DNA from 3 places in the Lysinibacillus sp. FSL M8-0216 genome. Region 2 is predicted to be linked to each of the others. Evidence: riboswitches for the same ligand, from Rfam matches in the RefSeq annotation. Region 2 holds a riboswitch; each other region holds the start of a gene.

Evidence for each region. A riboswitch is a leader RNA that binds a small molecule or an ion and turns the genes downstream of it on or off. The one in region 2 is predicted to bind thiamine pyrophosphate.
Region 1: linked by a shared signal. The riboswitch ahead of thiM (hydroxyethylthiazole kinase) and the one ahead of thiT (energy-coupled thiamine transporter ThiT) in region 2 are both predicted to bind thiamine pyrophosphate.
Region 3: linked by a shared signal. The riboswitch ahead of thiC (phosphomethylpyrimidine synthase ThiC) and the one ahead of thiT (energy-coupled thiamine transporter ThiT) in region 2 are both predicted to bind thiamine pyrophosphate.

The regions. Positions count from the first base shown of each region.
Region 1 is NZ_CP152007.1:3,662,253-3,673,382, forward strand. It holds gene MKX57_RS18110 (RDD family protein) at 1-388, opposite strand, end outside; gene sppA (signal peptide peptidase SppA) at 401-1,414, opposite strand; gene MKX57_RS18120 (acyl--CoA ligase) at 1,599-3,182, opposite strand; TPP riboswitch at 3,370-3,468, shown strand; gene thiM (hydroxyethylthiazole kinase) at 3,555-4,322, shown strand; gene thiD (bifunctional hydroxymethylpyrimidine kinase/phosphomethylpyrimidine kinase) at 4,310-5,134, shown strand; gene thiE (thiamine phosphate synthase) at 5,124-5,765, shown strand; gene MKX57_RS18140 (alpha/beta-type small acid-soluble spore protein) at 5,839-6,057, opposite strand; gene thiI (tRNA uracil 4-sulfurtransferase ThiI) at 6,209-7,423, opposite strand; gene MKX57_RS18150 (cysteine desulfurase family protein) at 7,423-8,577, opposite strand; gene MKX57_RS18155 (GNAT family N-acetyltransferase) at 8,696-9,163, opposite strand; gene ezrA (septation ring formation regulator EzrA) at 9,247-10,950, opposite strand; gene hisJ (histidinol-phosphatase HisJ) at 11,113-11,130, shown strand, end outside.
Region 2 is NZ_CP152007.1:4,150,748-4,161,877, reverse strand. It holds gene MKX57_RS20745 (amino acid racemase) at 1-343, shown strand, start outside; gene MKX57_RS20740 (DEAD/DEAH box helicase) at 562-1,710, shown strand; gene MKX57_RS20735 (aminopeptidase) at 1,712-2,941, shown strand; gene MKX57_RS20730 (SGNH/GDSL hydrolase family protein) at 2,974-3,885, shown strand; gene MKX57_RS20725 (exonuclease SbcCD subunit D) at 4,009-5,166, shown strand; gene MKX57_RS20720 (SMC family ATPase) at 5,163-8,243, shown strand; gene MKX57_RS20715 (hypothetical protein) at 8,284-8,409, opposite strand; gene MKX57_RS20710 (DUF4870 domain-containing protein) at 8,462-8,785, opposite strand; TPP riboswitch at 8,912-9,019, shown strand; gene thiT (energy-coupled thiamine transporter ThiT) at 9,154-9,714, shown strand; gene map (type I methionyl aminopeptidase) at 9,885-10,640, shown strand; gene MKX57_RS20695 (hypothetical protein) at 10,668-11,130, opposite strand, start outside.
Region 3 is NZ_CP152007.1:237,149-248,278, reverse strand. It holds gene hutU (urocanate hydratase) at 1-1,342, opposite strand, end outside; gene hutH (histidine ammonia-lyase) at 1,496-3,010, opposite strand; gene MKX57_RS01135 (helix-turn-helix domain-containing protein) at 3,287-4,741, shown strand; gene MKX57_RS01130 (catalase) at 5,049-6,554, shown strand; gene thiC (phosphomethylpyrimidine synthase ThiC) at 6,765-8,543, opposite strand; TPP riboswitch at 8,689-8,803, opposite strand; gene MKX57_RS01120 (AEC family transporter) at 8,870-9,799, opposite strand; gene MKX57_RS01115 (methyl-accepting chemotaxis protein) at 10,128-11,130, opposite strand, start outside.

The DNA.
Region 1 (11,130 bases), 490 kb from region 2:
CACGGAATAACACATCTGACCAAGTAAGGTTATCATGCTTTAATGAAATTACACGTAACCCAAATACCATCTTCCCTAGCGTTTGACCAAAGAATTTCGTCATAAGGACAAAATAACTGTAATAAAGAATCGCCGATATAATGGAGATTGGAGCATACCAAACTGATTCTGATAAGGACCAGTCCATTAAATAAAAGATAGGGTTAATGAGTATGCCAACTACAGCAGATACAATAAATCCATCCAATAAAAATGCCCACAATCTGATCCAAAAGCCTGCCGTTTTTAATGTGTAGTTTTTTTGACTTGTTGAATCTTCCGTGCCATTGTTAAAAAAGCCATTTTCCATTGAGGGTGAACCTTGCATAACAACTTCATTGTTTGTCATTGAACTCCCTCCTTAATATTCACCGTATAAATACATCATTTTCGGTGCATTGTAATCCGTCATAATTTTCATTAGCATTTTTTCCTCTGCAGAAGGACCGAACATAGAGCCAATTTTCATTCCAACATAAGATTGCCATCCGCCCATATCATAGGCATATTCAAATAATGCAGCATCTTCTAGTCCAAAATCTGCGCGTAAGGCTGCAATGGCAGCTTCTTCGTCGCCAATTTCATCAACTAAACCGGCTTCAAGTGCTTTTGTACCGCCAAGGATACGTCCATCCGCCACTTTCTTCACATCAGCTTCTGACATATTACGTCCTTGTTCAACGATATCTACAAATTCTTCGTATGTTTCATTAATCATATCCTGCATCATCGCTCGTTCCTCTGGTGTCACATCACGCATTGGACTTAGCATATCCTTATGCTCGCCAGATTTAAACGTTTCGAATTTGACACCTACTTTTTCAGCCAATGCTTGATAATTAATAGATTGCATGATTACACCAATCGAGCCTGTAATTGTATCCCGATGGGCAAATATTTTATCTGCTGGAGCTGAAATATAATAGCCACCAGATGCTGCCATCGAATCCATCGATACATAAATTGGAATTTGTCGTTCTTCTTTAATTTTTAATAGCTTTTTATAAATTTCAGCAGATTCTTTTACCCCTCCACCCGGAGAGTTAACACTTAAAACAATTCCTTGAATCGTATCATCGTACAAAATATTATCCAATTGATCTAAGAAAAATTGATGATCATATGCAACAGGTTGCCATAGTGAACTTGATCCAATATCTTGGATTGTTCCATCTACCTTTAAATAGGCAATCCTTTTATCATAATTATCTCCTTCAATTACATTTTCATATACATCTAGGTTATTTCCTGCCATTAAACTGTCAAAATTACCTAGGAAATCTGCTTTAAATAGTGCAAAAATGGTATTAATCCCTAATGAAAACAGTAAAAGAACACCAGCCACTATTAATGCAACCCACCTTTTAACATTCATGTCTTTCCGCCTCCTTAACTCGTAATACGTATGACTTGCTCATTTGTTTCATTTTTTTGCAATAATATGCAAAAAGTTTTATTCTATTTATTTCCTCATAATACCTTACCTAAAAATAAAAAAAAAATCAAAGTTCATTTCTTTGCATGAACTTTGATTTTCGACATTATTTCCTAGGAAATGATTATTGTACAAGATGTTTTAATTCTTGTTGTCTTAATTCAACACGTCTAATTTTACCAGATGCAGTTTTGGGTAACTCAGTAACAAATTCAATAGCACGTGGGTATTTATAAGGTGCCGTTAATGATTTGACATGATTTTGAAGGCATTGAATAAGCTCTTGATTACAATTAACACCATTATGAAGGATAATGAATGCTTTAACGATGTTCCCGCGAACTTTATCGGGACTTGCAATGACAGCAACCTCTTTCACAGTCGGATGCTTCATCAGCGCATCCTCTACTTCAAAAGGTCCAATTGTGTAACCTGAGGAAATAATAACATCATCTCCGCGGCCTTCAAACCAAAAATAGCCGTCCGCATCTTTATAAGCTCGATCCCCTGTTATATACCAATCACCACGGAATTGTAAATTAGTACGTTCAGGATCATTTAAATATTTTTTAAAAAGTGCAGGTGTTTCTCGATGAACAGCAATATCACCTACTTCTCCTATAGCAACTGGCTCGCCAAAATCGTCTATAATGTCAACCGTATTGCCTGGCGTAGGTTTACCCATCGAACCAACTCTTGCGTCCATACCAACCATAGTCCCTACAAGAAGTGTATTCTCAGTCTGACCATAACCATCTCGCACTTGTAGATGGAAAGTGTCTGAGAATTTTTTAATGACATCACTGTTCAATGGCTCACCTGCTGAAACAGCTTGTCGAATTGAACTGATGTCATACTCCTGTAAATTTTCAAGTGCTGCCATAAAACGATATTCTGTCGGTGTGCAACATAAGACATTCATCTTAAATTTTTCAAGCAATGCTAAATATGTTGCTGCATCAAACTTTCCTTTATAAACAAATGCAGTGGCACCGCTGCCTAAAATCGCGAGAAACGGACTCCAAATCCATTTTTGCCATCCTGGTGCTGAAGTTGCCCATACAATATCATTTTCTTGTACTCCTAGCCAGTGTGGGGCTGTTGTCCGTAAATGTGCATAGCCCCAGCTATGAGTATGCACAGCAGCTTTCGGGTTACCTGTTGTGCCACTTGTGTAAGCTAAAAAGGCATGGTCTGTACTTTTTGTTGGTGTAGAACTTATGTAAGTTGTTGGTTGCTTTCGCATTTTGTCTACTAACGGCTGCCATGGTTCATGTGCATTACCGATAACAAATTGCTGTATATTTTGTAAATTCCCTACTTGATCAAATTGCTCAATATAAGGCTCAAAGGCTACAACAGCTTTAGCATCAGCATGATGAATACGATACTCAATATCTTTTGTTCTTAGCATTTCAGAGCTTGGAATGATTATTAAACCCGCTTTTAATGCAGCAATATAGACAATGTATGCTTCTACTGAGCGTGGTACCATCACTAAAATGACATCACCTTTAGTTAATCCACTTTTTGTAAAGACATGTGCCGCCTGATTCGCTCTTTCAAGTAAATGTGCGTAGGTGATAAATTGTACATCAGAATGCTCATGATAAATAATCAATGCATTTTTAGTTGAATCCTTTGCATATTTTTCAAATTCATCTGTTATGTTATACCATTCTGGTGCTACTAATTCTTGTCTATTCATGGCAAATGCCCCCTTTTGTTAAGACACATTATACTCCTTTTCTAGTATTTTCAATGGTTTACACTTGATTTAAGTAAAGTCATGACAACTATCATGCTTAGCTATATGGCATCAGTCACGTTTTGTCGATAGGAAAACTTGCTATTGAATACATATGAAAAGTATGGTACATTTTGGTCAACTATAAGCAAGATTGCAGGGGGACTCATAAAGAGTTGAGAAGGTAAAACCTGACCCTTTGAACCTGTTAGTTAATACTGACGTAGGGAGCAATGAACATCGTTTTTTCAGATGAAAGGCTCTTTTTCGTGCATTTTTACGTAAAAAGGGCCTTTTTTGCATGCTTACGTCCACCAATAAAGGAGGACTAAAATGATTTTTCAAACAATTCGTCAACAACAACCGCTTATTCACTGTATAACTAATTATGTCGTGGCTAATTTCCAAGCCAATGGTCTATTGGCATTAGGTGCCTCTCCTGTCATGGCTGATGATAGCCATGAGGTGGAGGAAATGGTCGCCATTGCAGACGCTCTTTTAATCAATATTGGTACACTAAATGACCGAACAAAAGAATCAATGCTGTTAGCAGGAAAAAAAGCAAATACCCTTGCCATTCCTGTTATATTAGATCCGGTTGGCGCAGGTGCCACAGTTTATCGCAAGGAAACCGTACACCTATTACTTTCAGCTATACAATTTGCAGTCATACGCTGTAACAAGGGTGAGCTTGCGGCATTAGCCAATGTAGAATGGCAACAAAAAGGTGTTGATAGTGGTGAGGGATTTATTGCCATAGAGACTGAGGCTACACTATTGGCTCAACGCTACAACTGTATAGTCATTGTTACAGGCAAACATGATTTTATGACAGACGGTGTGCAGAGCCAATGGATTACAGGTGGAAATTCACAAATGACTGAAGTAACGGGTACAGGCTGTTTACTTAGCGCTATATGTGGAGCAGCCTTCTCTTCAGGAGATGATCCGTATAGCCAATTAGCGGAAACACTGACATACTATAAAAAAGCAGCTGAGTTAGCATCCGCATTTACAGAGGATATCGGGGATATTCAAATTGCTTTGCTTAATGCCTTACATCGTCTTTCAAAGGAGGGTGAGGCATCATGCATATTGTAACGACAATTGCAGGCTCGGATAGTGGCGGTGGCGCTGGCATTCAGGCTGATTTAAAAACATTTCAGGAATTAGGGGTTTTTGGCACCTCCGTTATTACAGCATTAACTGCTCAAAACACAATTGGTGTAACAGGGGTTTTCCCAATTGACGTTGACTTTGTTGAAAAACAATTTCATGCATTACTTGAAGATTTTTCGATTGCTGCGATTAAAACAGGGATGCTTTATTCCTCGGAAATTATTCAAGGTATTGCACACATTATTGACGATTTAAAAATCCCACTAATTGTTGATCCCGTTATGATTGCAAAAGGTGGAGAAAGCTTACTGCAGCAAGAGGCTATCGAGGCCATGCGCATGTCTTTACTTCCTCTTGCTACAATTGTGACACCAAATATACCAGAAGCAGAGGCACTTACGGGAAGAAAAATAAATCATTTCTCGGATATGGAGGAAATTGCTCAATGCTTTTTCCAACTAGGTGTTCAATGTGTCATCATTAAAGGTGGGCATCTACCCAATTCGTTATATGCAATTGATTATGTATTTATAAAAAATGACAAATCATTTTCCATGCAGTCTCCTCGTATTTCGACGGAAAACACACATGGTACAGGTTGTACATTTTCAGCAGCTATCACGGCTTTCCTTGGTCAAGGTTTGTCCATTGAAAAAGCTATTATCGAAGCTAAAAAATTTATACAATTAGCCATTATGCACGATTTAGACATTGGTAATGGTCATGGGCCCACAAATCATTTTGCTTATCAGTTGCATAAAGGTGCCTGCGAGGTGAAATTACTTGAAACGTGAAGATTTACAGCTTTATTTTATTATGGGTACAAGCAATGTTTCCCAACAGGAACCTTTAGCTGTACTCGAACAAGCGCTGCGGGCTGGCATTACTATGTTTCAATTACGTGAAAAGGGTCCTAATGCATTAACAGGATTAGCTTATGAGCAATTTGCCCGCCAATGCCAAAAACGATGTCAACATTACCGTGTGCCGTTTATCATTAACGATGATGTGGATCTAGCAGTTCGACTTGGTGCAGATGGTGTTCATATTGGCCAAGATGATGAACAGATTGCCATTGCACGTAAAAAAATGGCAAACCGGCTCCTTGGCGTTTCTGTACATTCACAGGAAGAGCTACAAACGGCTATTGACCATCATGCGGACTATGTAGGAATTGGACCTATTTTTGCCACAACATCTAAAAGTGATGCACAACCACCATGTGGCACAATTTTTTTACAGCAAGCTTCCAAATTGCAGCCTAACTTTCCCATTGTAGCCATAGGTGGAATAAATTGGACAAACGCTAATGTTGTTTTGCAAGCTGGTGCTGACGGAGTTGCTGTTATTTCTGCTATCTGTGACAGTAAGGATATTGAACAAACAGTATCCATGTTTAAGTCTTTATCTCGCATAAAAAAATGATTGATAAACAAACTAAAACCAGTGCCTTTTACGGTCACTGGTTTTGAGTTTATAAATGCTTAGTTAGCATTTATTAGTTGTTGTTGTTTGGCATACCTTTTAATTGAGATTCTGCCATTTGTACAAGACGTTTAGTGATTTCACCACCAACGGAACCGTTAGCACGAGCTGAAGCGTCAGCCCCTAATTGAACACCAAATTCTTGTGCAATTTCGTATTTCATTTGATCAAGTGCTTGTTGTACACCAGGTACTGCAAGCTGGTTTGAACTGCGGTTGTTGTTTGAAGCCATGTTTCTCACCTCCTTGTGAATATAGAATGTGCGTTATTAGATTTTTAATACAAAAAAAATAAAGGTAAAATGTACCTCTATTGGCATTCGGCGAACTATACAAAAAAGCCGTCTCAAATAAGCTATTTGAGACGGCTTTTGAAATTTTGATTTATAAAAGATCAGCAAACTTATCTTGCTTTTGCTCTTCTTCTTTCTTAGGGAAAATATAGACCTCACGATTTTTGACCGCGCGTGCTATCAGTTCATCAAAATCAGAAAAGCTTTCGTAATGCTCAACCTTTTCGAGCTTAGGCTTTGTTTTAGGACTAGCAGGCGTAAAGATTGTACAGCAGTCCTCAAAAGGCTGAATAGATGTTTCATATGTGCCGATTTGTTCAGCTAACTCAATGATTTCTAATTTATCTGATGAAATTAACGGTCGTAAAATAGGTGTATTCGTTACTGCATTTATTGCTGTTAAGCTTTCAAGTGTTTGACTTGCTACTTGTCCAAGACTTTCTCCTGTGACAATCGCAAGAGCACCGATTTCTTCTCGCACTTGATCTGCAACTTTTAACATCATACGCCGAGTTGTTGTCATTGATACATTAGAAGGTACTTTTTCTTTAATCAGAACTTGTATTTCAGTAAAAGGAATAACATGTAATCGTATATTAGCTCCAAATTTCGTTAACTCATTTGCAAGCACTTTTACTTTTTCCAATGAATTTTCGCTTGTATAGGGCGGACTAAAAAAGTGAATGGCTTCTAAACGGACTCCGCGTTTCATCATTAAATAACCTGCAACTGGACTATCAATACCACCTGAAAGCATTAACAATGACTTCCCGTTTGATCCTACAGGCATTCCGCCTGCACCTGGAATGACTTGTGCCATCATATAGGTTGCATCATGGCGGACTTCTACACGTAACTCAATATCAGGTCGCTTCACTTTAACAGATAAATTATTAAATTGAGGTAAAACATATCCACCAATCTCCCGTTGAATCGCGTGTGATTCTAATGGGAAGGTTTTATCGGTACGTTTCACTTCCACTTTAAATGTATATGGCTTTTCTTTAAATGTCTCCATTATCGTAATCGCCAGTTTTTTCATACTTTCCATATCTTTTTCACATGCTGCAACCGGACTAAATGATTGAATACCAAAAATTTTAGGCAAACCTGTTACTAGTGTTTGCATTTGTTCTTCATTCTCTATCGCAATAAACATTCGATCACGTTCTGTACGAATATGGAGATGTCCTAAATCAGCAAATGCATGACGGATATTTTCACGTAAACGGCGGATAAAATCCATCTTGTTGCGACCTTTTGTAGAAAGTTCGCCATATCTAATTAAAATTTCTTTCCAAATCATTACTTTATTTCTCCTTTAAGCTCTAGCATTACTTCTGCTAATACTTGTTTAAACTTTTCAATATCTTCGACCGTGTTATGTGCACCAAAACTAATACGGATAACACCTTTTTTATAATGCTCATCTAGATGCAATGCTTCAACAACATGACTTGTTTTAGTTTGCTTCGAAGAACAAGCACTGGATGTAGATACAATAACGCCTCGTTTTTGCATCGCATTAATGATGACTTCTCCTTTTAAATCGCGAACACTGAAAGATATAATATGTGACGCTCCCTGCGGAGTCGATAAAATATGAATAGCTTCTCCATATTCGTGTAACTGTGCAAGTATTTCATCATGCCATTGACGATAATTTTTTGCATGGTCATTCATGGTTTCAACCGCCATCCGAGCTGCCTTAGATAAAGCGACAGCTTGTGGAACAGCAACAGTCCCACTACGCAATCCAAATTCTTGGCCGCCACCAAGTGCATATGGCTGCCATCTTATCGCTTTACGGAATGCTAATACACCAGAGCCTTTAAAGCCATGAATTTTATGACCTGAGATTGAAATACAATCCGGTCCCTCTTCACCCTTAAAGGATACAGCCAATTTTCCAAAGCTTTGTACAGCATCCACATGTAAGGCTGCCCGACTCATTTCATGGATTAATTTAGCAGCTTCCTCTATCGGTTGAATCGCACCCATTTCATTGTTTACATGCATCATACTTACTAAAATTGTATCTTTTCGTATTTTTGCACGAAGTTCATCCAACGAAATAACACCACGCTGATCAACATTTAAATATTCCACTTCAAAGCCCTCTTTTGAGAGCTGTTTAACAGTCTCTAAAACTGAAGGATGTTCTATTTCAGTCGTTAAAATATGCTTTCCTATATGTGTATTGCTACGTGCTATTCCAAAAATCGCCGCATTATTCGATTCCGTACCACCTGAAGTAAATAGCACATTTTTTGCTTCTGTTTGCAAAATATCTGCTACTTGCTCACGTGCACGCATTAATAAATCATTTGCTTCAACACCCATCGCATGGATAGATGCAGGATTGGCATAATACTGCTCATTCACAACCATAAACGCCTGTAGAACTTCTTTTAATGGTTTTGTTGTGGCACTATTATCCAAATAAATTGTCTCGTTCATTATATTTTCACACACTTTCAAAACGTTGATGTAACGGTTTTTATCATAACGCAATCTGTGGAGATTGACCACTAACTTTAACGATAATTCATATTTTAATCATTAGAAAGGATCGCTCTTACAATTTTTTTAACATCGTAATAAATTCCGTTGGCGTACTAAATTCAAGCTCTTTCACAAATCCTAATTTTTCATAAAGGAATATCGCTCGCTTATTGAATTGGGCAACTGTTAAACGAAGTGGCGTAGCGTATTCTTGCTGGATATTCTTGATGATGAATGAAAAGAATTTTGTACCAAAACCTTTTCCTGTTAGCGTTGGCTTCATGCCAATACCAATATCTATATACTCTTCTGAATAAGCGTTAAAATCATGTCCTTTTGGCACTTGGGCAGCTGACCCCGTGCAATAAAAACCGATTAACTCCTCTTGTTCATTCATAATGGCGAAGTAAGGATTGTCAAGAAATTCCCGCAAGGATTCCTCGGATAATTCATTATTATAAAAATCATAGGGCTCTTCGTATTGCCAACATATAATTTCCTGAGCATACTTTTCGTTCATATTTCGAATTAATAGTTCCACTCGTATCACATCCTTTACAAAATTTAAAAAGAAAGCTGTCTAAAAAGTAATTGCTATACTTTTTAGACAGCACAAATGTAGTTTTAATTTTTTGCCATAGACTGTTCTGCAACCATTTCTTGGATGCGCTTTAATGCACCTGGCTCCATTTCTTCCACTGCTGTCCCTGCTTCCTCTAATGCTTTGGAATAACGGAATTGATGGAATGCTTCCTCAGCCTCTTTTAAACGTGCATTTAATGTCGGATTAGATGCACGATGACGATTGCCATACTGAATAATGCGTTCAATAAGCATTACATTCTCTATTAATTCATGAGCTTTTGCTTTAACATCCTCTACACAAAGTGTCGCAGCATTTAAATTATTATGAACCGTTCCCATATTAAGCGGAACTTCCTGCAGACTTTGCATAACTACATATATATGCTCTGCCGCTTCATCAAGTCGTGCGTCCATCTCCTCTGGGACTCCTGGAATATTCGCCTTATTTAGGAGACGATCTGTATCTTGTAATATTTTCTTTAAGTTTTCGACTTGAGCACGGGCCTTATTTTCATCAATACGAAGTTTCTTCATTGTATTAGACAGATGACCTTGCTCTTCATGGATTCGTTCAAGCTCTTCACTTATTTCTATTAATTCCTCTTGCAAGCTTGAATACGCAGACTTTTCTTCTTTGACACGCATGGATAATAAATCATAACGACGTTGCAGTGCTTCCAATTGCTTTAATGCAGCTTTTGGAATTTCAGCATCCTTTTCGTTTAAGTGATAGCTTTGTTGTACATAGGTTGCCTCATCACTCACTGATTTTGTAGACGTTATAACGTTTGTGATTGAGCTTAATAAACGATCACAATTTTGATCCACATAATTTTTGGCAATAACCTCTTTTTCCAGTAAATCATAAAAATGATCGATTTCTTCATTTATTTCTGTTACACGAGGTTTAACAACCATTAAATTTAGCTCTGCTAGGTCATTTTTTAACGAAGTAAATTCTTTTTCATATTTATTTAATGCTTCCGCTAATTCTAAATGCTGCAGATAGTAAGATTGGTCTTCCATTTCCCGTTGACCATTACGCAATTCCTGAACTGCTCCTGGGAGCTTAACTTGTAATTCCGTCAAAATCGTTGGGACATCATTTATATATTCGAATGTCTGCTGTGATTCCTGATTTAGGCTAATTACAATTTCCCTTGCTTGCAAGTAATTACCTTCATTCGTCAGAACATCAAATTTTTCAAACTTCTCAACAAATTCCTCTAGCTTTTTCTCCAGTGCAGGTAATGCTACACCGAAGGAATGCTGGTGTGCTAGCAATGTTTTTCTCGCAGAACGGTAATATTCCTTTAACTGTTCAATTTCAATTCTATTTTTTTCTTCGCTGCCAATTAATTCATTTAATTCTTCTAAAATTTTATCTTTATCTTGGTCACATTTTTCGATATAGTCTTCGATTTCACGTTCAATTAATGTCGCTTTTTTAAAACGAAGTCGATTAATTTGATCTTCTGCATCAAATAAAAGTGAATCGATTTTAGTCATATGTACATCGATGACTTCATCCCAAATATTGCGCCATCGTTCAAACATTTCTTCCGTTTCACCGTTCATGTTCAAAGATTTTACTTTTGAAATTTCTTCATTTATAGGTTTATGTTGTATTTGTAATTTTTCATTTTCAAGTTTTGCAATAATTGCAACATGTTTTCTTCGCATCATAAATCCTACTATGGCTAAAATTAATAGTAGGATTATCGGAATGATGATATACTCCATCGTAAGCCTCCTATTCTACAATAAACGAATTGGCTAGTTGTATTTATTATATACTATGTTTTCGCCTTTTGTACTAAAATTTAAGTGATTTTCAGAAAACTGTATTTTTGCTATTGTAAAATATTAAAATAGCGGTCTATAGATCTAAAGGAGTGGTACATTTTGAAACGTGATGGGCAT
Region 2 (11,130 bases):
GCGTGTTGGTATTTTAGCGACAACTGGTACATTGACTTCACGCATGTACCAAGATGCGTTAGAAGAATATGGAATTACACCGGTTGTACCAGATAATGAGATGAGAGCCCATGTGATGACCATTATTTACGATTATGTTAAAGCGGGTAAGAATGTCACACAGGATGATTGGCAACCAATTGAAGATGCCATGCTAGCTCTAAACTGTGATCGTCTCGTATTGGGTTGTACGGAGCTATCTATTGTCAATCGAGATTTAAAATTAAGTAATATATATATCGATTCATTAATCGTTTTAGCGGAGTGTGCTATTTTAGCATGTGGTTATGAGCTAATCGATTAGGAATGTATAGAAAGAATCTGCTTGCTTTACATGGGTAGGCTGTAAGTCTTCAAAAAATTGTGGACGGGCTTACATTTCCATGTGTGGAGTTAGGCAGATTTTTTATGGATGAGAGTTTCATTTGGTGAAACGATTAGACAAAGGTTTGCGTACATATAAAGTAGGAAGCTACCGAGTGTGTTAAACTAGTGTCAAGCAGATAGAAGGTGGGAAATAACATGTCAGTAATCAATTTATTAAAAGAAGAATTACAAGCAAAATGGAACTTTGAAGCAACTATGAAAATTCAAGAGGAAATGATACCAGCGATGCTTGAAGGAAAAGATATCGTAGCAGAATCACCTACTGGTTCTGGTAAAACGTTGGCGTATGTTTTACCATTGCTGAATAAAGTAAACGGGGCGAAAAAGCAAACACAAGGTCTGATCGTAGCTCCATCACAAGAGCTAGCCATGCAAATTGTAGAAGTTATCCGTGAGTGGACGGCAGGTACGGATATTACGGTTCAGCAGCTTATTGGTGGGGCCAATTCCGCTCGTCAAATTGAAAAATTAAAGAAAAAGCCAACGATTGTTGTTGGAACACCTGGTCGTTTAAATGAATTAGCACGTGCAGGTAAATTAAAGCTTAAGGAAATTGAAACAGTTATTTTAGATGAATGTGATCAATTACTAAGTCGTGAATACCGTGTTGTCATTAAATCCTTTATTGAAGGTTCTGCCTTCGGACGACAAGTTGTAGTTGTTTCAGCTACTATTACAGAGGAAATTGAATTAGTGGCAAGTCGCATGATGTTTGAGCCAGTTCGTTTTAAAATTAAGCCAGAGGATATGCTAAAGGTTGGCAAAGTAATCCACTCGTTTGTGAAGGTGGAAGAACGTGATAAAACAGAGTTCCTTCGCCGTTTATCGCATACAGAAGGTCTGAGAGCATTAGCTTTCGTCAATAATATTGATCAATTATTAATGAAAGAAACGAAGCTACAGTATCGCTCTGCACCAATCGTTACACTTCATTCTGACATGAAAAAGGAAGAACGTAAAAAGGCTTTAGATGCTTTCCGCAAAGGGGACGCACGTATTTTAATCGCGACAGATATTGCTGCACGTGGTTTAGATATTGCCGGTTTAACACATGTTATTCATGTTGACGTTCCACGAACAATTGAGCAGTATTTACACCGTTCGGGTCGTACAGGTCGTGCAGGTGCAGATGGTGAAGTATTAACATTACTATCTTATCAAGACGAAAAAGCCTATAAAAAATGGACAAGAGAAGTTCCTGGTAAGCCAGTGCAGAAAATATGGCATGATGGTAAGCTAATGGAAGGTAATTCTAAAACGATTGGACAAAAGCGAGGGAAATAATATGGCATTTGAAGAAAAATTACAGGCATACGCAGAACTTGCAGTAAAAGTTGGAGTAAACATTCAACCAGGTCAATATTTGTTAGTCAACACATCAGTTGATGCTTTAGATTTTGCTCGTTTGGTCGTTAAAGAGGCGTATAAGGCTGGCGCTGGACGTGTCCATGTTAATTTTTCAGATGATGAAATGGATCGTGCCTATTTTGAACATGCCTCTGATGAAGAATTTAACCGTTTCCCTGAATGGGTCGTACGGATGCGTGATGAACTCATTGAACGTAAAGGGGCATTACTATGGATTGAAGCCGCAGATCCTGATAAATTAACAGGAATTTCGGCTGATCGATTAGCTACTCATCAAAAGGTATCAGGAGCGGCATTGAAAAACTATCGAAATGCGGTTATGAAGGATTTAATTGCGTGGTCAATTATTGCAGTTCCTTCGTCAAAGTGGGCGGCAAAGGTATTCCCTCAATTGACAGCAGATGAGCAAGTGCCTGCTTTATGGGACGCTATCTTTAAAACAGTTCATATCGGAGAAGGAAATGCAGTTAACAATTGGCATCAGCATGTAACGAATTTAGAATCTCGTGCAGAACTATTAAATAATAAAAAGTATGCGAAGCTACACTATACTGCACCAGGAACAGATTTAACAATTGCTTTAGCTCCACAGCATAAATGGCTAACTGGTGGCAGTAAAACGCCTGAAGGCAATGTTTTTATTGCTAATATGCCAACAGAAGAAGTGTATACACTTCCAATGAAGCAAGGTGTAGAAGGTTATGTTAGTAATTCAAAGCCTTTAGTATATCAAGGCAATATCATTGATGGCTTTAAATTAACATTTAAAGAAGGAAAAATTATCAAGGCGGAAGCTGAAGTAGGTCAAGATTTATTACAAGAGCTTATTCAAGTAGATGAAGGTTCTAGTTATTTAGGTGAAGTAGCACTTGTTCCGCATGAATCACCCATTTCAGCATCAGAGATTTTATACTTTAATACATTATTCGATGAAAATGCTTCAAACCATTTAGCAATTGGAGAAGCATACCCGACTTGCTTAGAGGGCGGTAGAGACTTAGAAAACGGTCAACTAGAAGCATTAGGTGCAAATATTTCTGTCACACATGAAGACTTTATGATTGGTAATGGTGAAATGGACATTGATGGTATTTTACCAGATGGAACAGTAGAGCCGATATTCCGTAAAGGTAGCTGGGCTTTCTAACTTTAGTTCCAATCGAGAATGGGGGAGAGCAGATGAAGCATTTAGGTAGTTTAATCGGGATGATTATTTTATTAATGACATGCTGGGGCCCATCTGCTTTTGCTCAAACCGAAAGCTATGTAGCAATTGGGGATTCCCTAGCTGCTGGTCAAACCCCTTTTCAACAAATTGATGTTGGATATAGTGATTTAATTGCTATGAGATTACAGGCAATGGATCAATTAAAATTCTATACAAAGGAACTAGCTTTTCCAGGTTTTACAACAGCTAATGTATTAGAAAGAATTAAAACTGAGGAAGCAAGAGATTTATTAGCCAATGCCACTTTAGTTACTGTTTCGGCAGGTGCCAATGATTTATTAAGCCTTGTCCGGCTAAATCCAACGGCTGGAACATTAACTTTTTCTCAACTTCAAGCAGATTACGCCTTAAATATAGTGAGAAAAAATATGGAAGCTATCTTAAATGAATTGGGAGAGCTTGCGCCAAAGGCTCAGGTATATGTTATAGGTTATTATTTTGCCTATCCAGGTGTTCATCTCACTCAAAAAGAAGGAACAAATGCACAGCTTGTGAAATTAAATACGATTTTACAGCAACAGGCAGAGCTAGCCGGAGCTGTTTATGTAAATGTGTATGACAGCTTTGGATTAAATGCTACTAACTACTTACCAAACTATGCAGATGTTCATCCAAATATGGAAGGTTATCGCGAAATGGCCAATGCATTTTTAAAGGCATATAGTGGTAGTGATGCCTTAAATATTGCTTCATCACAATTACCGCAACCGAATCCTCTGTCATTTGAGGAAATTTTAAAAGAGCGAGCTTCCACACAGCCTAAACAACAAAAGGTGACATCCTCCCAGTCTGTTCAAAACGTACGTTCCATTCAGGGATTTCACGGCTATACAGCTTTTATGGGGAAGTTGGAAAAGAGATAAATAATGTTGAGTAAAGGCATCTTAGAGGATGCTTTTTTTTGTGTGTACTAAATTCCCCAAACAAAGGAAAAAACAATCCATTACAAGCCATGATAAAATAGTAAAAGGACAGGAGGTACAGGAATGAAAATATTTCATACAGCAGATTGGCATTTAGGAAAGCTCGTTCAAGGCGTCTATATGACAGAGGATCAACAATATATCTTACAACAATTTATACAAGCTATCGATGAAGAAAAGCCAGATGTAATTATTATAGCAGGTGATCTATACGATCGTTCCATGCCGCCTATTGAGGCAGTGAATTTACTAAATGATATATTAGCAAAAATAGTTTTAGAGAAGAAGATTCCTGTTTTAGCTGTTGCAGGGAATCATGACAGTGCAGGCAGATTAAACTTTGGTAGTCGTTTGATGCGTGATAGTGGTTTATATATTAAGGGGCAGTTTACGAAAGATCATGCACCCATTATTATCAATGATTCACATGGAGAGGTGCATTTTCATCTTGTACCATTTGCAGAGCCTACCACTATTCGCAGTATTTTTGAAGAGGAGGCCATTCGTTCTCACCATGATGCGATGCAGAAAATTATTGAACATATAACAGCAGGTATGGATACAAATAAACGCAATATATTTGTTGGACATGCCTTTGTGACCAAATACGGTGAGGAAGAAGCTAATACTAGTGACTCAGAGCGTCCGCTTTCTATTGGGGGTTCAGATTGCGTGAATGCTGCTTTATTTAAACCATTTCATTATACAGCACTCGGACATTTACATAAGGCACATTTTGTCTTAAATGAAACAATTCGCTATGCTGGTTCACCATTAAAATACTCATTGTCTGAGCATCTACATGAAAAAGGCTTTTTAATCGTCGATCTAGATGAGCAAGGAAATAGTACTGTAACTAAAAGAAAGTTCATGCCAAGACGAGATTTACGTGTTGTGGAAGGACAGTTGGAGGATTTATTAATGCTTCCACCAAGTGATGATTATGTATTTGTTCGATTGACGGATGCTACGTCCGTGTCTTCGCCAATGGAACGTATTCGTACCGTTTTTCCACATGCCATGCATGTTGAACGTAAGATTTTACGACAAGAGAAACCAAGCGAGCTTCAAGTAGTAGAAGCAGAAAAGCTTGAAGATATCGATCTATTCCGCTCTTTCTTTACAGATATAATTGGGATACAACCAGATGAAGAAACCGAGCGTCTGTTTACGGAAATGCTACAGGAATTATTAGATAAGGAGCGAGAAATAGTAAAATGAAGCCATTAAAGTTAACGATTACGGCATTCGGTCCTTATAAAAATACGGAAATAATTGATTTTGAACAGTTAGGGGAACATCGTTTGTTCGCTATCTCTGGCAAAACCGGTGCAGGGAAAACGACGATTTTTGATGCGATTTGTTATGCACTTTATGGGTCAGGCAGTGGTGAGGATCGTCAGGATACGGCTTTACTGCGAAGTGGCTTTGCTGATGATGATGTATATACAGCAGTAGAACTTATTTTTGAAATGCATGGAAGGGTCTATCAGATTTTACGTCAGCCTGGACATATAAAGGAAAAAAATAAAACAGCTACTGGTAAAAAGGTGGAGTTAGCGGAAGTAAAAGAGGGAAAGCTCGATTATAACATTGTTGAAAAGCAGCAAACACTTGAAGTCGATAAAAAGATTCAGGATATTATTGGTCTGACAAAGGATCAATTTAGCCAAATTGTGATGCTACCTCAAGGTGAATTCCGCAAATTAATAACGTCGGATTCTACAAACAAAGAGGTCATATTACGAAAAATCTTCAAAACAGATCGCTTTGGTGTTATGACAAAACTGCTTGATGCGAAACGAAAAGAGGCAGAAAGTGATCTTGAACGTGCCAAGCAATTAAAAGAACATCTACTTGGTCAAATTGTTGGTGCACTTCCACATCGTTCCTCTCCTTTGTTCACACAAATTGCTGATAATACGGAAAATATGTTTCAGCTAAAGCAAGCACTGGAAGAGGAGCTTACCTATTATAGAAAATGTTTTGAAGATGAACAGCGCCAGTATGAGGAAGCCTATAATCATCATCAAAAAGAACAGGAGTTTTACCGTTTAGCTAAAACGCTTAATGAACAATTTGAGGAGCAGTTCAAACGTCAAAAAAGACTAGAACTGCTATTAAATGAGCAAGACAACTTCCTTGCAAAGGAACGGGAGATAGCCTTAGCAGAACAAGCGGAGCGTTTACTACTACTGGAGCAACAATGTTTGGATTTACGAGCCGAACAAAATTTAAAAGAACAAGCCTATCAGCAAGCTAACAGTAGTCAACTACAAACCAAGGAGCTGTTACAAAGAGCTCAAGAAAAATATGAAGCGGAAGAGGCAAAAGAGTCAGAACGTCAACAGCTTTTGCAGCAGGAAATGCAGCTCCAAGCATTGCTTCCTAAGTTCGAGGCTTATGACAGCAATGTACAGCAACTGCAAGTTGCTAAGCAATATGTAGAAACGGCTAAACAAGGGGCAGCGGATAACCTAGTGCTAATCGATAAAGAAAGCGCGCAATTAGAGGAGCTTTCACAATCAATTGAGCACTATGAAAAACAATTGGAACCGTATGAAGGTTACTTAGAACAACTACCAAAACTGCGGGAGCAAGTAGCTTTGCTCATGAAGGTGGAGAAATATACAAAAACGGTAGAGATAGCGAAACAAGATGTTATCGCTACTCAAACTCATTATCAGGACAGTAGACTGGAGCTTCAACAATTAGAGCAACGCTGGCTGACAAGCCAAGCAAGCATTTTAGCTCAGCAGCTTAAAGAAGGGCAACCTTGTCCGGTTTGTGGGAGTACGACTCATCAACAAACACATAATGAGCAATTGGAAATTGTTGAGCTTGCTCAGGTGGAAACGTTAAGGAGAAAAGCTTCTTCAGACGAGCGTTTGTATTTGGAAAAAGAGGCATTTTTAACATCCGCACAACAGCTTCAGCAAGAGGCACTGACACAAATAGAAGCATACGCGATGAAGCAACAGGATCAAGCACAAATAATAGCTTCCTTAGAAAAAATGGAACAAGAGATTACTAGCTTAAAGATTATCAATCAACAGTTAGCTCAAACAAGGATTAACCAGAAGGAACAGCGTTTAGCAATAGAGCATTTGCAACATAAACAAGTCAAACTTGAGGAATATTTAACTGAGCAGATGAAGGGCTGGACAAGACTGCAGGCAATTGTAGAAGAACAGCATAAGCAAATGCCAACAACTATGCCAACCTTAAAGCAATTAAAACAAACACTTACCGATGTTAGTAAACAGAAAATGGATTTACAAAAATTATGGCAGGAAAGCCAGCATGATTTACATGCCGCGAAGGAAGCTGCCAGTAATGCTAAACTAGCTGTGGAAATCGCCAAACAGAATTTTGAAGAATTAAAGCTCAAAATGAATGACAAGCGTGAGCAGTTTTCAATAAGCATGCAGGAAGCAGGCTTTGTGAACTATGAAGACTATGCAACTGCGAAAAGAAGTGCCACTCAATTAGAGGAACTTCGAAAGGCATGCAATGACTACAGGTTACATGTTCATACGTTACAAATTCAAATTTCAGAAGGAGAAAAACATCTACAAGGGAAAGAGGAGCAAGATTTAGCCCTGATGGAGGCAACTGTGGAAAATCTCAGAATCGCCTATGAGGATGCCTTTAAACAACTTCAACAAATAGATGGATTTGCGAAATCATGTCTAAGCTTCATCAACAAAGTAGAAGAAACAGAGAGAGAGCTTCGTCTACTTGAGAGTGAGGCAGGTCGAGTGAAGGAGCTGTATGGCTTATTAAATGGGCAAAATTCGAAAAAACTGTCCTTTGAACGATATATTCAAATTAATTATTTAGATCAAATTACAGAGGCAGCCAATATTCGTCTTTATCATTTATCTAACGGTCAATTTGAACTTAGACGTTCAGACAGGCTTGAAAAGCATGCCAAGCAAAGTGGACTTGGGCTTGATGTATATGATGCTTACACAGATCAATTACGAGATGTTAAAACGTTATCTGGTGGTGAAAAGTTCAATGCATCATTAAGCCTTGCTCTAGGAATGGCAGATGTTATTCAAAGCTTCCAAGGCAATATTCATATTGAAACCATGTTTATTGATGAGGGCTTTGGCTCGCTCGATGAAGAATCATTAAATAAAGCAATAGACACATTAATCGATTTACAAGATTCTGGACGAATGATTGGTGTCATCTCTCATGTGCCTGAATTAAAATCAGCGATGCCAGCCGTTTTACATGTCGAAAAAACATTGAATGGACATAGTCAAACACATTTTGAAATAAAATAAAGGAAGGTGTATTTCCGGTTTAAGGAAATACGCCCTCCTTTTATTTTTTTCGAGAACTGACTGTAGAAGTTGTCCCTTTTTTTGCTGCCATCACTTTTTTTACGATTGGTATAACAATAGGCGCTAATTTAACAGCGGTTTTCACTACTTTTGATACTTTCATCAAAAACACAGCTCCTTTTTAATTACTTCTACCTGTTTATTTTAAAAATGAAACATTAGCGGATAACTCGAACGGCTTGAATAATATTCCATATAACAATTCCGAGCGAGACAATTCCGTAAATGGCGAACGAAATGAACCAAATGATCATGACTGTACTATTACTTGAAGTGGGGTCTAAACTAAATGTAGAAAAGACAAAGACAATGAAAAATAAGATCCCAAATACGAAAGGAATTAGATGGGACACTAATGCGCGAATAGAATGTCTTTTGATGTCAGCATCTTTCGTAACGAAGTAAACAATTAATGGTACGATGAAAGGAGCAAAGAAAATACTGAGATAACTAAAGGCAGATAATATTTTTTGGTTCTCCATAGTTGTACCTCCTTTTTTAATATTTACGCATGGAAAACAGTAAAGTTTCAAAAATTAAGTATGGAAGAGGTTGTAATCATTCCGTGCTTTGCGTACAATGAAAGTGTTCAAATTAAATTCAGATGTAACGACCACAAGGGGAGCTGATGATGTCAGCTGAGACTGGGCACGTAATGCCTTGACTCTTTGAACCTGTAAGCTAACACTTGCGTAGGGATGTGGATAGAAACCGACACTTGTACGATGTGAGGCTCTGTCCTGACATCGTTTTTTCATTCTTAAGAATAAAAAGGTGTCAGAGCGAATCAAATCAGCGCATTTCTATTCCTGCTCTTGTATCCTACATCGGAACAAAGGAGAGAATATGTATGGACAAAAAAAGACTATTAATGCTAGTGGAGATTGCAATATTTGCAGCGATTGGCCTCGTGCTCGATCAGGTCTCCTTTAAAGTATGGGCACAAGGTGGCTCTGTTAGTCTTGTTATGGTACCAATTATGTTAATTGCATTTCGCTGGGGTCTAGTAGCTGGCCTAACAACAGGCTTGCTTGTAGGTGTTATGCAAACCATGTTTGGAGCTTATATTGTACACTGGCTTCAAGGTTTATTAGATTACGGTGTTGCTTTCACAGTTGTAGGGTTAGCGGCCATTGTACGCAGACCTTTACTGGAAGCAGCAAATCAACTAAACAAAACAAAAATGGCGCTTTATATTATTGTAGGTACTGTATTTGCAGGCTTCTTGAGATATGCAGCGCACACTACTGCTGGCGCAGTATTTTTTGCAGAGTATGCCGGCGATCAAAATGCGTGGATCTACTCGATTATTTATAATGGTACCTATATGCTGCCCGCAACAGTATTAACAGCTATTGTGGGAGCGTTATTATTCACAGCGGCTCCACAACTAATGCAACGTAAAGCATAATGCCAACCCCTTCATATTGGTGAAGGGGTTTTTTATGTAGTCGTAAGAGAATAGAGCTCTTAGCACTTTGCCAAGAAGGCAGGCATACAATATTTAAAGCGTTTAGCGTTATACGCGTAAAAAGTTATGTTATATTAAAGAGTAGATATTAGATGAAAGGGACGTTATACATGATTGTAAAAACGCAAGAAGAAATTGAAGCTTTTAAAAAAATTGGACGCATTTGTGCAGAGATTCGTGAAGCGATGAAGGCTGCTACAAAACCAGGTGTCACAACACTTGAACTAGATGAAATTGCTGGTCGAATGTTTGCTGAGGCAGGTGCCATTTCAGGACCAAAAGGAGAATATGACTTCCCAGGATATACTTGTATAAGTGTCAACGAGGAAGTAGCGCATGGTATCCCAGGTAAACGTGTTATTCAGGAGGGAGATATCGTCAATATCGATGTTTCAGGCTCTTTAGATGGCTACTTTGCCGACACGGGTATTTCATTTGTAGTTGGTGAAGGCTATGAAGACAAAGAAAAACTATGTCGTGTTGCCAAAGATGCTTTTGATCGTGCTATGACAAAGGTAAAGGCTGGCTCTAAATTAAATCAAATCGGTAAAGCTGTAGAGCGCGAAGCGAATGCTAATGGCTTAACAGTTATTATGAATTTAACAGGCCATGGTTTAGGTCGTTCTTTACATGATGAACCAAATCACATTTTAAATTATTACGATGCATGGGACTCTACGATTATGAAAGAAGGCATGGTTCTTGCAGTTGAGCCATTTATCTCAGCAAAAGCAGAGCATATTGTAGAAGCTGGTGATGGTTGGACATTCATTACACCTGATAAGTCTCTTGTTGCTCAAATTGAACATTCAGTAATTGTTACAAAAGATAAACCAATTATCCTTACTTCATTAGACGAAGAATAGGATTACAAAAAAATCCTGCACACCAAATTATTTTTGGTAGGCAGGATTTTTTTTAATGAATAAAATACCAACTAAGAGTACACCACATAAAAATAATGCAGCTGTTGTTACGAGTAGCTCATCAAAACCATTATGTAAAGCGATTCCTATATAAGCCCATATAAAAACACTTGGATACATGATATCAAAGTGATGAAAGCGGATATGTAGCGCAATGGCTCCACCTAATGTCAGTAAAATAACTGCCCAAAGAGGAGTGCTTAGACCAAAACCGTTCCAACCATAAGCTGTTAACGTAAAGCTAATATTTGTGATAAAAATAAATGTCATCCATGCAAAATAAATGGCGAAAGGAATACGACCCGACAGTGATTTGTCATGAAGTGGATACGTATTGTACAGCATAAATAAATACAAGACTAAGAGTAAGGTAATGCCGAGAGAAACAATAAATAATTCATGATGCCATACATATATCGTTAATGCTTGT
Region 3 (11,130 bases), 890 kb from region 2:
AAGCAACAGAACCTGAATCAAGATGATCACGACCAAAAACAATTGGAGCTGATAACTCACCATTCGCTACCATTTCATTTACTTTTAACGCAAAGCGATGACGGTCGCCATAGCCTAGCCAACAAATACGTGCAGGTAATCCTTGCCATTTAACCATTTTTTGTGCCATATCGATCCAATTAACTAGACCTTCATCTTCAGCGAACATCTCTTTCGCAAGTGCATCCGTTTTATAAATATCCTCAGGGTCTCCCGAAAGCGCAGCCCAGCGGAATGGCCCTTTCCCTTCACAGAACAACGGACGAATATAGGCTGGTACGAAGCCTGGGAAATCAAAAGCATTGGTTACGCCCATTTCTTTAGCATAGGCGCGAATATTATTGCCATAATCAAACACCTCTGCACCAGCCTCTTGGAACTCTAGCATTGTACGAACATGCTCTGCCATAGTTTCCTTAGCTCTTCGTTCATATGTTTTTACATCTGATTTACGAAGTGCTAATGCTTCCTCAAATGTCATGTTATTCGGTATATAGCCATTTATCGGGTCATGTGCAGAGGTTTGGTCTGTGACAAAGTCTGGAATGATCCCTCGATTCAACAGTTCACGATTGACGTCTGCACAATTTCCAACAAGGCCAATCGAGGCTGGTTCTTTTTGGTCACGTAATTTATTTACTAATGCAACCGCTTCATCCACAGTTTCTACAAGATAATCACAATAGCCCTCTTTTATTTTACGTTCAATGCGGGCACGCTCTACTTCTACAACTAGAATGACAGCGCCAGCCATTTTCCCCGCTAGAGGTTGTGCACCACTCATCCCACCCATACCACCTGTAAGGATGAATTTACCGCGTAAATCTGCAGAGCCAAATACTTTTTTCCCTGCTTCTACGAAGGATAAATAAGTACCTTGTAAAATACCTTGTGCGCCGATATAAATCCAGCTTCCAGCAGTCATTTGACCATACATCATTAAATCTCGATCTTCTAATTCATAGAAATGGTCCCAATTAGCCCACGCTGGTACAAGATTGGAATTGGCAATTAAAACACGCGGAGAATGTTCATGTGTACGGAATACAGCTACGGGCTTCCCTGATTGGATCAATAATGTCTCATCATTCTCTAGTTTTTTTAATGAAGCAATAATTTGCTCATAACTTTCCCAATTACGAGCTGCCTTTCCAATACCTCCGTAAACAATCAGCTCATCTGGATTCTCCGCTACTTCAGGATCAAGATTGTTCATCAGCATGCGCATCGCTGCTTCCTGTGTCCATCCTTTACAAGTTAGTTGATTCCCATGTGGTGCACGAATACTTGTTTTAAATACCATAAAAAAACACGCTCCTTTAAAATAATAAATACATTAATAATAAATAAAACTGAATATTCAGACATCAAAACGAATAATCCCTTATAAAGCAGAGGCGACTTAGAAAACCAAGTCTCGCCTCAGCTCTTCCAACTTAAAATCTTTTAAGCAACTTTACATATATTCCTTTACTAGAGCATCACTAGTTAATAAATACTCCGCCAACGCCTCAATTTCATCACCGATCGGCTGATCTGCTAATAGCGGTGGACAAAACTCACGAACTTTCTCTAAATACTTTCGTGTGGTTGGTGATAATTGTTCCTCCGCTTTATCTAAATAAATAGCCTGTGATGCACAAATCATTTCTATCGCTATAACTAGGGCAGCATTTCGGACAATCTGACGTACTTGACGAGCAGAAGTTGTCCCCATACTTACATGGTCTTCCTGATTCCCTGATGTAGGAATTGAATCTACACTAGAAGGATGAGCCAACACTTTATTTTCTGAGACAATGGATGCTGCTGTATATTGAGCAATCATCAGACCGCACTCAATCCCGGGGTTTGTCGCTAAAAATGGTGGTAACCCTTCATTTAATTGAGGATTCACCATTCGCTCTGTACGGCGTTCTGAAATATTAGCCCATTCACTTACCCCAATTTTTAAAAAGTCCATCGCTAAAGCAATTGGTTGACCATGAAAATGGCCACCTGATAGTACTTCACCGTTTTCTAAAACAATCGGATTATCGGTCGTGGCGTTCATTTCCGTTTGTACTCGGTTCTCCGCGTAAAAGAAAGACTGCCAGGAAGCACCGTGCACTTGTGGAATACAGCGCAGTGAATATGCATCCTGCATACGAATTTCTCCTTGCTTTGTCACTCGCTTACTTCCCTCAAGCCACTTACGAATACGACCGCCAACAAGCTCTAACTCAGGATGTGGCCTTACCGCTAAAAGGGCTGGGTCAAACGCAGATGTGATTCCCTTCAATGCTTCTAGTGTTAAACTAGCAGCCATATCCGCCGCAAGCCCAATTCTTTCAGCCTCATTAACGGTTAAGACACCGATTCCTGTCATAGCCTGTGTACCGTTTACAAGTGCCAGCCCCTCTTTAGCTTGTAGTCGAACAGGTGATAATCCCGCTTGCTGTAACGCCTCACTACCACTCATCACTTCTCCATTAAACTCAGCCTTACCTTCTCCCACTAGGACTAAAGCTAAATGTGATAATGGCGCTAAATCTCCACTTGCTCCAACCGAACCTTGTGACGGGACAATTGGGTGTACGCCTTTATTAATAAAATCTAATAAAAGCTGTACCGTTTCCTCACGAATACCTGAAAATCCACGAGCTAAGGCATTTGCACGTAAAACCATCATGGCACGTACAACATCAGTAGGAAACGGCTGGCCCACACCTGTTGCATCCGATCGTAATAAGTTCAGTTGCAATAGCTCAATATCGTCTTCCTCAATTTTTATATTGCTTAGTTTGCCAAAACCTGTATTCACACCATAAATCGTTTGTCCCTCCGCTAAGCGCTTTTCGATCCGTTCCCTACTTAAACGAATACGTTCTATACTATCTGTAGCAAGTGCAACTGTTGCATGCCCTTTAGCGATTTCCTCAATTTGTTGTCTTGTTAATGTATTGCCATCAAGCTCGATGATCGACTTCACATGACATCCCCCTATTCCCTTTATGGCTTATGTAAAATTCATTTTAACGTAATCACTAAAACATCCGCATTCAACTACTTTAAGCGTTTACATTGTAAATGAGTGTCCTGCTGAATGATGGTTAATTACTCTATTTCCATTGTACTAACTACCTTTTTCAGAATATAGAGAATTTTAAAAGAGAAAACATGATTTTTTTCAGATTCCTATGTTATTTTTAATAATATAATCGTATTTTTATATGAAACTAGAATATTATAAGCGAGGTTAGATGTTATGAAGCTGTTATTAATCGATCGAGACCCCACTGAACTAGCAGGCATTAAGTGGTTTTTACATACCTATTTTCCAGGCGATGTTCTCATTGACATGTGCACGACTATTTCAGATGTACCTCAATACATCCGTCAATTTGAACCGGATGCCATACTGTTAAATATCGACATGATCCCTAATAATCGCTTAACTTCTCTTTATCGAGATCTACAAAAACTTGCAGGTGCTATTTTAGCCGTAACAACAGAACCCTTATTTAAAAACGCATTGAAAGCCATTGATTTACAGGTAGCTCATCTGTTTGTAAAGCCCATTGATTTAGAAGTATTAAAGCAAAAACTGACAGGCATTTCCTTGCGCTCACCACAAAATACAGATTATGCCCAGGAGGCTGCAAATGAATCATTTTATAATCATTTATTTTTGGATACGAAATCAAACTCTATTGAAACTGGCATTTACTTTACAATAATTGAACCTGAGCACACTGAAACCTATAACAAGCTTTACAATTGGCTTCAACAAACATCTATTCACTTCCATATGAAAACCTATCCTTTATCGAATAGAATCGTCTGCCTTTTTCAAACGCAAGACATAAAGCTGGTAGAGAAGGATGTACGTACTCTTATGAAGGAATGGCGTTTGTTTAGCAATAGTTCTTTAAATATCGGGATATATGATGGACCGACTACAAGCATTAAAAATATGTATACATTAACAAAGCGTACACTTCATCAAAGTTTTTACGAAGGATTCGGGCATATTTTTTACGCAAGTAAACAATTTGAAATACACCCCTTCGATCCATTACTAACACCAGAGGAACAACAATTATTAATAAGTAGCCTGGAGGAGGGTAATCTCGAAGCCGTAAAAACATTTTTATATCGACTTTCTAATGAAGGCATCTATTACGAGCAGGATGACCTACGCATCCATCTAACAAGTGTGTTAGCACAAATTCGGCGCTTTATGTTGAAATATAAACTACACGAAAAAGCAGTCATTGAACAAAACTACCGCCAGCTATTCCATTTAATTATTGAGCATCCTATTTTTTATACGATTCTCAATGGCATTATTTCTTTCACACAGAGATTAATAGAGCTATCCCGTGAAGCCCGCATGGAGAAAAGAGCCGATTATGTTGAGCTCGCTTTAGAAATTATTGATCAGCAATTTAAAGATAGTTCCTTGTCTCTTCCCTTTGTCGCCCGTAAGCTTGGCATCAGCCCCAATTATTTAAGTACGATTTTTTCGAAGAAACAGGGCTTGCCATTTAAGCGCTATATACAGCAAGTTAGAATTCAAAACGCTAGTAAGATGCTAGTAGAAACAGATTTTGCAATTAGTGAGATTGCTCATTTAAACGGTTTTGATGATCCAAATTATTTTATTAAAATATTTAAACAACAAATCGGTATGACTCCCCATCGATACCGAAAAAACTAAAAAGAATGTTGCATATAATTTTCAATTAGTTATTTTCATTTTCAATAAAGGCTTGTGTTATGGGTGTTAATTCTTTTACTTCTTTTCTTTTACAGTATAAATACTGTTTATATATAGTTTATTTAACAAGAAATTTAGGACGAGGATTAAGCATAAATAGGCTCTTCGGTGCATATATTTATATTTTATATCTTACTATAAAAATTCTTTAACGATAATTATTATAATGTACTAGCAATTCTATTTTATATTTGTTATAGTTATAGACGAAGAGTTTGACTTATATTATTTTCAGGAGGTAACTAATATGACAAACGCAAATGATCGTAGCCGTCGTTTTACAACAGCAGGTGGTGCTCCAGTAGTAAGTAACCATGACTCTATGTCAGCAGGTCCACGCGGCCCTCTATTACTTCAAGATGTATGGCTAGTTGAAAAATTAGCAAACTTCAATCGTGAAGTAATCCCTGAACGTCGTATGCATGCGAAAGGTTCAGGTGCATTTGGTACTTTTACTGTAACGCACGATATAACTCAATATACAAAAGCTAAAATCTTCTCAGAAGTGGGCCAGAAAACTGATATGTTCGCACGATTCTCCACAGTTGCTGGTGAGCGTGGTGCAGCAGATGCTGAGCGCGATATCCGCGGCTTTGCCCTTAAGTTCTATACTGAAGAAGGCAACTGGGATTTAGTAGGAAACAATACACCAGTATTTTTCTTCCGTGATCCACTACACTTTACAGATTTAAACCACGTGGTCAAACGTGATCCACGTACAAATATGAAAAACGCTAATTCTAACTGGGATTTCTGGACTCTATTACCAGAAGCACTTCACCAAGTTACAATTGTAATGTCCGACCGTGGTATTCCAACTGGTTACCGTAATATGCACGGATTTGGTTCTCACACATATAGCTTTATCAATGCTGATAATGAGCGTGTTTGGGTTAAATTCCACTTCCGTACAGAACAAGGCATTAAAAATTTAACAGGTGATGAAGCAACTGAGGTAATCGGTCAAGACCGTGAATCTTCACAACGTGATTTATATGAAGCCATCGAAAAAGGCGATTTCCCTAAATGGAAAATGTATATTCAGGTTATGACAGAGGAGCAAGCTCGTGAGCTACCATACAACCCATTCGATTTAACAAAAGTATGGTATAAAAAAGATTTCCCATTAATTCCTGTAGGTGAGTTTGAGTTAAATAAAAACCCGGACAACTACTTTGCAGAAGTGGAACAAGCTGCCTTTGCACCATCTAACATCGTCCCTGGTATTAGCTTCTCACCAGATAAAATGTTACAAGGTCGTATCTTTGCCTATGCGGATGCACAACGCTACCGTTTAGGTGTAAACCACTATATGCTTCCTGTTAACGCACCAAAATGTCCATTCCGTACTTTCCACCGAGATGGCTCTATGCGTTTTGACGGCAACCTTGGATCAACACTAGGCTATGAACCAAATAGCTATGGTGAATGGGAACATAATTTAGACCATAAAGAGCCTGAGTTACACATCGATGGTCATGCAGGAATTCATGATTTCCGTGAAGACGATAGTAATTACTTCGAGCAACCAGGTAAACTTTTCCGCCTAATGACTGCGAAAGAACAACAACGTCTATTTGAAAATACGGCTAATGATATGGCTTCTGTTGAGGAATTCATCAAACGCCGTCACATTCTTCACTGCTATTTAGCTGATCCAGCATATGGTGAAGGTGTTGCAAAAGCAATGGGTCTTTCATTAGAAGGTATGGATCTTACAAATCCATACGTAAAACAACCAACAAACGTTTAATATTCCACTTATTATTGATATCCAAATCCAACTTTTACTCCATGTGAATGTATAATTCACGTGGAGCTTTTTTGTATTCGTCTAGGTTCAAGCGTTCACTTCTATTTGCAAATGCATATATTACTTTTATTCATCTCCCCTATTAAGTTGTGAAACCAACATAAAAAAAAGGCTTGTGTCTAGTAAATAAACACAAGCCTCGCACTATTATTATTGATAGATTTGACTACCTGCCTTTTTAAACTCCGCTGACTTTTCCCTCATACCTTCATGGATGGCTTCTGTTGTATTTAAATCCTTTTCTTTAGCATAATTACGAATATCCTGGGAAATTCTCATGCTACAAAATTTAGGCCCGCACATTGAACAAAAATGAGCCGTTTTGGCTCCTTCTGCTGGCAATGTTTCATCATGATATTCTACTGCACGCTCTGGATCAAGAGAAAGGTTAAATTGATCGCGCCAGCGGAACTCAAAACGCGCTTTTGACAGTGCATCATCCCGTTGCTGTGCACCTGGGTGACCCTTTGCTAAATCTGCAGCATGTGCAGCAATTTTATAAGTAATAACCCCTACTCGAACATCCTCCCTATTAGGTAAACCTAAATGTTCCTTCGGTGTCACGTAGCAGAGCATAGCAGTTCCAAACCAACCAATCATCGCCGCTCCAATAGCAGATGTAATATGGTCATAACCTGGCGCAATATCTGTTGTCAATGGACCTAATGTATAGAAGGGAGCTTCCTTACAAACCTCTAATTGCTTGTCCATATTTTCTTTAATCAAATGCATTGGAACATGACCTGGCCCTTCCACCATTACTTGAACATCATGCTTCCATGCGATTTGCGTTAATTCGCCTAATGTTTCCAGCTCCGCGAATTGTGCTTCATCGTTAGCATCCGCAATTGACCCTGGGCGTAAGCCATCTCCTAATGAGAAGGCTACATCATAAGCTTTCATAATTTCGCATATTTCCTCAAAATGAGTATAGAGGAAGTTCTCTTGATGATGGTATAAGCACCACTGCGCCATAATGGACCCACCCCGAGACACAATACCCGTTACACGGTTTGCGGTAAGAGGGACATAACGTAAAAGGACACCTGCATGAATAGTGAAATAATCTACCCCTTGCTCCGCTTGTTCAATAAGCGTATCACGGTACACCTCCCACGTTAAATCCTCAGCCACACCATTCACTTTTTCTAATGCCTGATAAATTGGTACTGTCCCAACGGGTACTGCAGCATTTCGAATAATCCATTCTCTCGTTGTATGAATATGCTTGCCAGTTGATAGATCCATAATATTATCAGCGCCCCAGCGTGTAGCCCATGTCATTTTTTCGACCTCCTCTGCAATCGAGGATGATACGGCTGAATTTCCAATGTTCGCATTAATTTTCACATGGAAATTACGACCGATAATCATTGGCTCTGCCTCTGGATGATTAATATTGGAAGGCATAATAGCTCGGCCTGCTGCAATCTCTGAACGTACGAAATCTGGGTCCATATTTTCGCGTATCGCTACAAATTCCATCTCAGGTGTAATAATTCCCTTTCTAGCATAATGAAGCTGTGTGACATTTCTACCCTTCTTTGCACGTAAAGGCTTTCTCACCAATTCCGGAAAGACATTTTCATGGATACGTGGATCATCAGCACGACGAAAACCATTATCCTCAGGTTTAATCGTACGTCCTCCGTATTCCTCAACATCCCCTCGCTCTTGTATCCAAGGACTTCTTAAAGCAGGTAAGCCTTTTGTAATATCCACACGAAAGGAAGGATCTGTATATGGTCCACTCGTATCATACACTCGAATCGGGGCATTTTCTTCATCTCCAAAGCTACCAGTCGTCGGACTTAATGCAATTTCACGCATTGGTACTAATATATCTGGACGAGATCCTTCCACATAAACCTTTTTACTTCCTTCAAAGTTAGACATAATCGTAATGTTCTTTTCACTAATTGCTGACATGAGCTACTTCTCTCCCTTAAATATATTTTAGGCAAGGACCGAATCTAGCTCACCCAACAATCAAATAAAATAAATAAAGGCCGAATCCAAAATAATAATTGGATCCGGCCATGAATGTAAAGGGTCTATTGATTGCACGTAATAGGCAATAGCTTCTTAACTTTCCCACGCTGGTATGAGCCAGATCAGGTCCAAAGGGTCAAGAAACCTCTATGCGTTTCCCTCTCAGCCTGACTCATCAGACCCCCCTAGTTAATACTATTCAGTTTGATGCTAGTGTAGCAGATATTGCTAAGAGATGGAAGTTATCATTTAAATATTTTCTATTAGGTAAACAATACATCCGCAATATAAATCACAATCGTGACCGTTATACAACTCACAATGGTTGAGAATAAAACGGTTTGTGCAGCTGTTGCCGACTCTACATCATACTCTAATGCTAGACTTGAACTGTTGCGGGATGTGGGAAAAGCACTTGCTATAAATAATGATTGTGCCACAACCCCATCTAAACCCAGCGCATAGATAATGACTAAAGCCACGGCTGGTCCGATAAATAATCGCGTGAAGCAGCTGACGAATACTGTTTTATTAAACATCGTTTTGATCTCCATCTGAGACAATTGGGCGCCTAGCGTGATTAATGCAACGGCAATAAAACCATCTGCTACATGGTCTATTGGTATTTTAATAAACTGCGGAATGCCAATATCAAAATAATTCATGGCCACACCGATTATTAAAGCGTGAATAATAGGCATTTTTATAAAGTCCTTAAAAATCGTCATGCCCGATTTAGTAGAGGAAATTAAATTATATAAACCATACGTATACGTTGTCATGTTTTGAAAGATAACGAGTATAACCTGGATGGCTACACCAATAGGTTGAGTGGCAAAAATCATTTGAGCTACCGGAATCCCATAGTTCCCAGAGTTAATGAGTACTACACTATTTTTAAAAACAGCCGCCTCAGTTTTGGCGAGGCCAAGCCCTTTCGCTAAAAAGTGACTAAGCAGCATTTGACTACCGATAAAAAGTACAACAAACAATCCGACTTCTCCTAGAACAGACAGCTTTATATTCGTCTCATATAAATTAATAAATACAGCGGCTGGCATAAAACAATATGTAATAAGCTGTGATAATGCTTTTAAATTAAAGCGAAATTTCTTTTGTAGAATAGCACCTAGTACAAGTAATACTAAAATAGGTGCGACAATTTGAAAGAAAATCATTCCAAGATACACCATATTGATGTCCCCCCTCCCTTTTAATAGTAGTGTCGATCATGCACTTGGTCAATGACACTTACTTTCATAATTAAAACCGTTGATTTCCACTACGGACGGGGCGCGCCTTGTTCCTATGGTTGAAAAGATTCAAAAAATCAAATCAATGAACGAGAACAATGTACACAATGTAAGAATTACCAAAACTCATTCATTTAGGGCCATGTATGATTAGGCAGCAAAGAATTATTTTTCATGAAGTAAAAATGAAAAAGGAATCGAGCATGAACTTCTCGATTCCTTTTATCAACAGTCTGAGCTACCTTTAGATTTTAGGTAGCCTTTTTCTTTACGCAAGCTTAAATAGATTAACTACCTCTTGCAGTTCATTAGAGATATCATTCATATTTTGCATAGACTCTGCCACTTTTTGCAATTCTGCTTGTTGGTCCATTGCAGAGGCACTTACTTGCTCAGCAGAGGCCGCTGTTTCCTCTGATATAGCCGATATACTTTGAATGGACATAATCGCTTGATTTTTATGCTCTAACATAGTAGACAACTGTGTCATTAGTTCACTAATAGAAGTTGCAATTGCACGTGACAAATCACTATTATCTTTAAAGGCCAATTGCGTGCTTTGTACGGACTCATTTTGAGATTGCATTAAGTCTGCATTTGATGCAATGACTGCAACTGTTTGCTGAGAATTTTCTAAAATACTTTCTACCGTGCTTTTAATAATTTCTGTTTCAGTTTTTGATTGCTCTGCCAACTTTCTTACTTCTTCCGCCACGACAGCAAAACCTTTTCCATGCTCACCAGCTCGTGCAGCCTCAATACTTGCATTTAAAGCTAATAGATTAGTTTGCTCCGTAATGCTTTGAATGGAGGCAATAATTTGATTAATATTGGCAATATTAGAAGCTAGCGATTCCATTTGCTGCTGAATACGGCTGTTCATCTCATTCGTCTCTATATTATGTTCATGTAAACTTAGAACCTCTTGCATGCCTTTTTCTGTTGTCACATTTGTCTTGTTGGATAAATCGTCCATTTCATTCGAAAGCGCAGTAATAGCGTCTATTTGATCCGATAAATCCATCATACGATAGTTCGTTTCTTCAGTATCCTCTGATTGCTTCGATGCACCCTGTGCAATTTCATTAATGGCTACTGATACCTCTTGACTAGAGGACACGATTTCATTAAACGCCTCATGTACCTGGTTAGAAGATTGGTTCAATAGAGTCGTGGAGTTTAACACCGCTTTAATAGCACTATTAGTTTTATCCAACATATTATTATAGGCCAATGCGACTGCCCCAATTTCATCTAGTTTAATATATTTA